Linked DNA regions of Xanthobacter dioxanivorans. The protein of the gene in region 1 interacts with the protein of each later gene in a pairwise test. Links are inferred from orthologs where the notes say so. Each region holds a gene or a part of one and is shown on either strand. Other genes may lie near its edges.

Region 1 (3,057 bases):
GGAGGAGGGGCGGCGCGAGGTGATCCAGGGCGAATGGACGGTAAGGAACTTCAAGCTCTGCGTGAAGCCCAATGTCTACTACAAGGAAATGATGGGCGGGCCCTTCGACCGCGAGGCTTGCCTCGGCTTTGATTCGAGCGCCGTCGAGTTCGATCATTTCCAGGGCGATGCATTCGCGCTCAAGACCAAGCGCGACGTGCCCTATGTGAGCAGCAAGGCGGACAACGACAAGTTTGCCGCCGTGATGCGCACGACGCCGTATTACGCGCCGGCCAATGGCGGCTTCAGCGAAGGCCTCTATCCGGCACGCGAGGGGGCGCCGGCCACGCCTGCGGAACCTGTGGCCGACGCGGCGGCGCAGTAGCGTGCCCCTTTACAGGCGCCGCGCATCTCTCTAGATACACGCGTCCGATGCGCTGGGTCACTTCCCGGCGCGGCGGAGTCTACCCTCGACGCAGGCGGACCCCTGGTCTCCGCATCGAGGTTCCGGCCTAGGAGTGTAGCTCAACTGGTTAGAGCACCGGTCTCCAAAACCGGGGGTTGGGGGTTCGAGTCCCTCCACTCCTGCCACTCCTGAAAAGAGCGGCAGGTCCAGCGAGCCGAGGGGCGGGGCGCGAGCTTGGGCCGCCCGAAGGATCCCGAAGCAACGTCTCGCAAGAGCCGGCGCCGGCGGGTCGAGCAAATTCCAGCGGCGCATGCGCCGCGGCATTGATATGGCGGCTGCCGGTTTTCCGGCGGGGCCGCCCGGCACAGGTGGCGAAGAGCGTCATGGCGAAGAACAGTCCCGTCGAGTTCTTTCAGCAGGTCCGCGCCGAGACGGCGAAGGTCACCTGGCCGACGCGGCGCGAGACGCTGATCACCACCGCCATGGTGTTCGTGATGGTGCTTCTCGCCTCGATCTTCTTCCTGATCGTCGACCAGATCATCCGGTTCGGCGTCTCCACCCTCCTCACCCTCGGGCACTGAGCGGAAGGGCGGCAGACATGGCGAAGCGCTGGTACATCGTTCACGCTTATTCCAACTTCGAGAAGAAGGTGGCCGACTCCATCCGCGAGCAGGCCGAGCAGCGTAATCTCACCGACCTGTTCGAGCAGATCCTCGTGCCCACCGAGAAGGTGGTGGAGGTACGCCGGGGCCGGAAGGTGGACACCGAGCGCAAGTTTTTCCCCGGCTACGTGCTGGTGAAGATGGACCTCACCGACGAGGCCTTCCATCTCATCAAGAACACGCCGAAGGTCACCGGCTTCCTGGGCGCCGACAACAAGCCCATGCCGATTTCCGAGTCCGAGGCCATGCGCATCCTGCAGCAGGTGCAGGAAGGCATCGAGCGGCCGAAGCCCTCCATTACCTTCGAGGTGGGCGAGACGGTCAAGGTGGCCGACGGGCCCTTCGCTTCCTTCAACGGCATCGTGGAAGAGGTGGACGAAAGCCGCTCGCGCGTGAAGGTGGCGGTGTCCATCTTCGGCCGCGCGACGCCGGTGGAACTGGAATTCGCTCAGGTCGAGAAGGTCTGAGCGCAATCGGCGGCGGTTGCGCCGCCGTACCTGGCGCCCCCGCCTTGGGTGGCGGCACCGGCGTGGGAGGGGAGGGGGCGTCTCGCCAAGCGCCCTTTGATCCGCACCACGCGATCCCGGCCGCAAGCCCCCGAGGGGGCGCGCGGCGCATTTGGGGAGTTGTGAAATGGCGAAGAAAATTACGGGTTACGTCAAGCTGCAGGTGCCCGCCGGCAGCGCCAATCCGGCCCCGCCGATCGGCCCCGCGCTCGGTCAGCGCGGCCTGAACATCATGGAATTCTGCAAGGCGTTCAACGCCCAGACCGCGCAGCTCGAAAAGGGCATGCCGATCCCGGTGGTGATCACCGCCTACCAGGACCGCTCCTTCACCTTCGAGCTGAAGACCCCGCCGGTCTCCTACTTCCTCAAGAAGGCCGCCGGCCTCGAGACGAAGAAGAAGCCCGGCTCCGGCTCGAAGACGCCCGGCAAGGGCACCTTCGTCGGCAAGGTCACGCGCGCCCAGCTCGCGGAGATCGCCGAGAAGAAGATGAAGGATCTGAACTGCGAGACCGTCGAGGCCGCCGTCCAGATGATCGAAGGTTCGGCCCGGTCCATGGGCCTGCAGGTTCAGGGGTGAGCGCCATGGCAAAGCAAGGCAAGCGCATCCGCGCCGTCAACGAGGGCATTGACCGTGTCAAGCTCTACCCCCTGGACGAGGCACTGACGCTGCTCAAGGAGCGGACCACGGCCAAGTTCGACGAGACCATCGAGGTTGCGCTGAACCTCGGCGTCGATCCCCGCCATGCGGACCAGATGGTGCGCGGCGTGTGCAACCTGCCCAACGGCTCGGGCCGCACCGTGCGCGTCGCCGTGTTCGCGCGCGGCGCCAAGGCCGACGAGGCCAAGGCGGCCGGTGCCGACATCGTCGGCGCCGAGGACCTGCTGGAGAGCATCCAGGGCGGCACCATCGATTTCGATCGCTGCATCGCCACCCCGGACCTGATGCCGCTGGTCGGCCGTCTCGGCAAGATCCTCGGCCCGCGCGGCCTGATGCCGAACCCGAAGGTCGGCACCGTGACCATGGACGTGAAGGGCGCCGTCGCCGCCGCCAAGGGCGGCGCGGTGGAGTTCCGCGTCGAGAAGGCCGGCATCATCCATGGCGGCATCGGCAAGGCCTCGTTCCCGGCCGACAAGCTGGCCGAGAACATCCGCGCCTTTGTGGACGCGGTGGTGAAGGCCAAGCCCGCCGGCGCCAAGGGCACGTACCTGCAGCGCGTGGCGGTCTCCTCCACCATGGGCCCCGGCATCAAGGTGGAGCCGGCGACTGTTCTCACCGCCTGATCGGGTTTCGTCCCGGACAAGCAGGGAGGCTGCCACGCAGCCTCCCTTTTTTGTTTGCGCGGGAAGGGGATACGGGGCGCCGCTGCCGCCGTTGGCCGGTGCGATCGCAGGCTTTGCGATTTGTCAAGTGCCAGGGGTGACAAGCGTGCCGAAGTCGGCTATAAGCGCCGCTCTCCTGCGTGGCGACATGCGGGAGATTCTGAAGTGTGGAGCTTTCGCCCTT
Region 2 (3,277 bases), 1.9 Mb from region 1 along the record:
GCGCTGGTGTGCCGAGCCCCTGCGCCGCATCGTCGCGGGACTGAAGGCGCTGCACCCCCACGTGCATGTCATCGCCTTTCCGAAGGGGGCGACGCTGGAAGCGCTGGAGCGCCTGAAGGACACCGGCATCGCCGCCATCGGCCTCGACTGGGCGGCGGATCGCGGCGCTGCGCGGGCCCGGCTGTCCGACCGGCTGGTGCTCCAGGGCAACCTGGATCCCCTGCGGCTGATCGCCGGTGGTTCTGCTCTGGAGGAGGAGGTGGCGCGCATCCGCGCCGACTTCGCCGGTGCCCGCCACATTTTCAATCTGGGGCACGGCATCCGCCCCGAGACGCCGCTCGCCCATGTGGAAAAGCTGGTGGAAGCGGTTCGCCGCGCGCTTTGACCCGACCTTGGAAGCGGATCGCTATGGCTCACGATTTATATAGCTGGATCAAAGCGCTGCACGTGATCGCCGTGATCTCCTGGATGGCGGCCCTGCTCTATTTGCCGCGGCTGATGGTCTATCATTGCGCGGCCGAGGCCGGTTCGGTGCAGTCGGAGACGTTCAAGGTCATGGAACGCCGGCTGCTCAAGGCCATCGCCAATCCGGCGATGATCGCGACCTGGCTCGCCGGCCTCTATCTCGCTTTTGCCGGCGGCTGGTTCGTGGCCGGCTGGTTCCACGGCAAGCTGCTGCTGGTGCTGGCGCTTTCCGCCGCTCACGGCTTTCAGAGCCGATGGGTGCGCGCCTTCGCACAGGATCGCAACACCCGCCCCGCCCGCTTCTTCCGCATGGTCAACGAGGTGCCGACCGTGCTGATGATCGGCATCGTCATCCTGGTTGTGGTCAAACCGTTTTGATTTCACTTCGCCTCAAGGAGGGCTTGCGCAGCACCGCCGGGGTGCCTATCCTCCTGTCGCTTTCCTAAACGCAGGCAAATGCGCTTCCTGTACTTCGGGTCCGTTATTGGTCCGGCGGGAGCGCCAGGCGGCAGCTGCGTGCCCCGGCTTCTCCTGAAGACCTGCGATCCCCGTACCCCTCCCCTCCGCCTGGTAGCGATCCCACAGCGATCCGCACCGGCATACTCAAGACCCATCGAGGCTTTCCCTTATGCGGGAAGTGAAACTTCAAGACCTTAAGTCCAAGACGCCCGTCGAGCTCCTCGCCTTCGCCGAGGAGAACGAGGTGGAAAACGCCAGCACCCTGCGCAAGCAGGAGCTCATGTTCGCCATTCTCAAGCAGCTGGCAGCCACGGAAACCGAAATCATCGGCGAAGGCGTGGTCGAGGTGCTGCAGGACGGATTCGGCTTCCTGCGCTCGCCGGAAGCCAATTATCTGCCCGGTCCCGACGATATTTACGTCTCTCCCTCGCAGATCCGCCGCTTCGGCCTGCGGACCGGCGACACGGTGGAGGGACAGATCCGCTCGCCGAAGGAAGGCGAGCGCTATTTCGCCCTTCTCAAGGTCAACACGATCAATTTCGAAGACCCCGAGAAGACCAAGCACAAGATCAACTTCGACAACCTCACGCCCCTCTACCCCGACGAGCGGCTCAAGCTCGAGCACGAGGAGACCCAGGGCAAGAAGGACTTTTCGGCGCGAATCATCGACATCGTCGCGCCCATCGGCAAGGGCCAGCGCGGGCTGATCGTCGCGCCGCCGCGCACCGGCAAGACGGTGCTGCTGCAGAACATTGCGAAATCCATCACCGCCAACCATCCGGAATGCTTCCTCATCGTGCTGCTCATCGACGAGCGGCCGGAAGAGGTTACCGACATGCAGCGCTCGGTGAAGGGCGAGGTGGTCTCTTCCACCTTCGACGAGCCGGCCTCGCGCCATGTCCAGGTCGCCGAGATGGTGATCGAGAAGGCCAAGCGCCTTGTGGAGCATGGGCGCGACGTGGTGATTCTCCTGGATTCTATCACCCGCCTCGGCCGCGCCTACAACACGGTGGTGCCGTCCTCCGGCAAGGTGCTGACCGGCGGCGTCGACGCCAACGCCCTCCAGCGGCCGAAGCGCTTCTTCGGCGCGGCGCGCAACATCGAGGAAGGCGGCTCGCTGACCATCATCGCCACGGCGCTCATCGACACCGGCTCGCGCATGGACGAGGTGATCTTCGAGGAGTTCAAGGGCACCGGCAATTCGGAAATCATCCTCGACCGCAAGGTCTCCGACAAGCGGGTGTTCCCGGCCCTCGACATCACCCGCTCCGGCACCCGCAAGGAAGAGCTCCTGGTTCCCGCGGACACGCTCAAGAAGATGTATGTTCTGCGCCGCATCCTCAATCCCATGGGCACGGTGGACGCCATCGAGTTCCTGCTGGACAAGCTGCGGCAGACGAAGACCAACGGCGATTTCTTCGATTCCATGAACACCTGAGGGTGGCCGCCGGTGGCCCGCCGCGGCCGCCCGTCCATCTGCCCAACCTCATGCCCCGGCTCCGCCGGGGCATTTGCTTTTGTGCCGCCTGTGGGCGGGCAACCGTCCGCGTGCCTTGGGACCACGCGCCGGGCACCGGCCGTGATCCTGGCCATCCGGAGCTGCAGACGCATCGGTCGGGACCTGCCAGGAACGCGGGACCTGCCGAAAACGAACCTGCCGGGAACGAAGGGGCAACCGGCGGATGCGACCGATTCGCCCTCTTTTCGTTCCGCCGCTGTTCTCCGTGCCGCGGCCGGGGCGTCCCGGATCGGCACACCGCCAGCCCATTGCGCGCGCCGTGCGGGTGCTGGCTGCCGGCCAGCGGCGCAGGCCCTTCGCCCGGTCCCTGCCGGGAGGGACGGAACAGACGGGCAACATCCGGGCGGCAGCGATTCGGCCGCCTTTCGTTCAGGCGGCGTTCCGGCTCGCCCGGCGCAGCGTGTCAATTCGGGACATTACCGGGGCCGGCCTTTCCGTTTGGCGACGGAGCCCCTATCTTCAAGACAAATGCGCGGGCCATGTTCCGCACCGTTCTTTTGAGGATTGGGCCATGTTCATTCAGACGGAAACCACGCCGAACCCCGCAACGCTCAAGTTCCTGCCTGGCCGTTCGGTCCTGGGAGACGGCACCCTTGATCTGCGCTCGGCCGAGGACGCGGACCTGTCGCCCCTCGCCCAGCGCCTGTTCGACGTGCGCGGCGTCTCCGCGGTGTTCCTGGGCTCCGATTTCGTCACCGTCACCAAGGCGGAGGCCGAATGGCCGCAGATCAAGCCGGCCATTCTCGGCGCCATCATGGAGCACTTCATGTCCGGTGCTCCGGTCCTGTCCGAGGGCGTGAAGCCGGATGCCCCGGATGCGGACGAGTTCTTCGA

Evidence for each region.
Region 2: the proteins of nusG (region 1) and rho interact in binary tests that used the Escherichia coli proteins (3 or more experiments, as listed by UniProt). The link is inferred for Xanthobacter dioxanivorans from one-to-one orthologs.

The regions. Positions count from the first base shown.
Region 1 is NZ_CP063362.1:3,482,595-3,485,651, forward strand. The notes cover bases 5-2,748. They hold nusG (transcription termination/antitermination protein NusG), read left to right. Parts: upstream 5-983; coding sequence 984-1,514; downstream 1,515-2,748. Other genes in these bases: EZH22_RS16215 (hypothetical protein), read left to right, coding at 5-364; secE (preprotein translocase subunit SecE), read left to right, coding at 769-966; rplK (50S ribosomal protein L11), read left to right, coding at 1,681-2,130; rplA (50S ribosomal protein L1), read left to right, coding at 2,136-2,748. Outside these bases: more of EZH22_RS16215, read left to right, coding at 1-4; more of rplA, read left to right, coding at 2,749-2,834. UniProt on the Escherichia coli protein: Part of the processive rRNA transcription and antitermination complex (rrnTAC). The complex forms an RNA-chaperone ring around the RNA exit tunnel of RNA polymerase (RNAP).
Region 2 is NZ_CP063362.1:1,620,540-1,623,816, reverse strand. The notes cover bases 264-3,227. They hold rho (transcription termination factor Rho), read left to right. Parts: upstream 264-1,093; coding sequence 1,094-2,362; downstream 2,363-3,227. Other genes in these bases: EZH22_RS07700 (NifU family protein), read left to right, coding at 2,955-3,227; hemJ (protoporphyrinogen oxidase HemJ), read left to right, coding at 409-843; hemE (uroporphyrinogen decarboxylase), read left to right, coding at 264-385. Also shown: more of hemE, read left to right, coding at 1-263; more of EZH22_RS07700, read left to right, coding at 3,228-3,277. UniProt on the Escherichia coli protein: Facilitates transcription termination by a mechanism that involves Rho binding to the nascent RNA, activation of Rho's RNA-dependent ATPase activity, and release of the mRNA from the DNA template.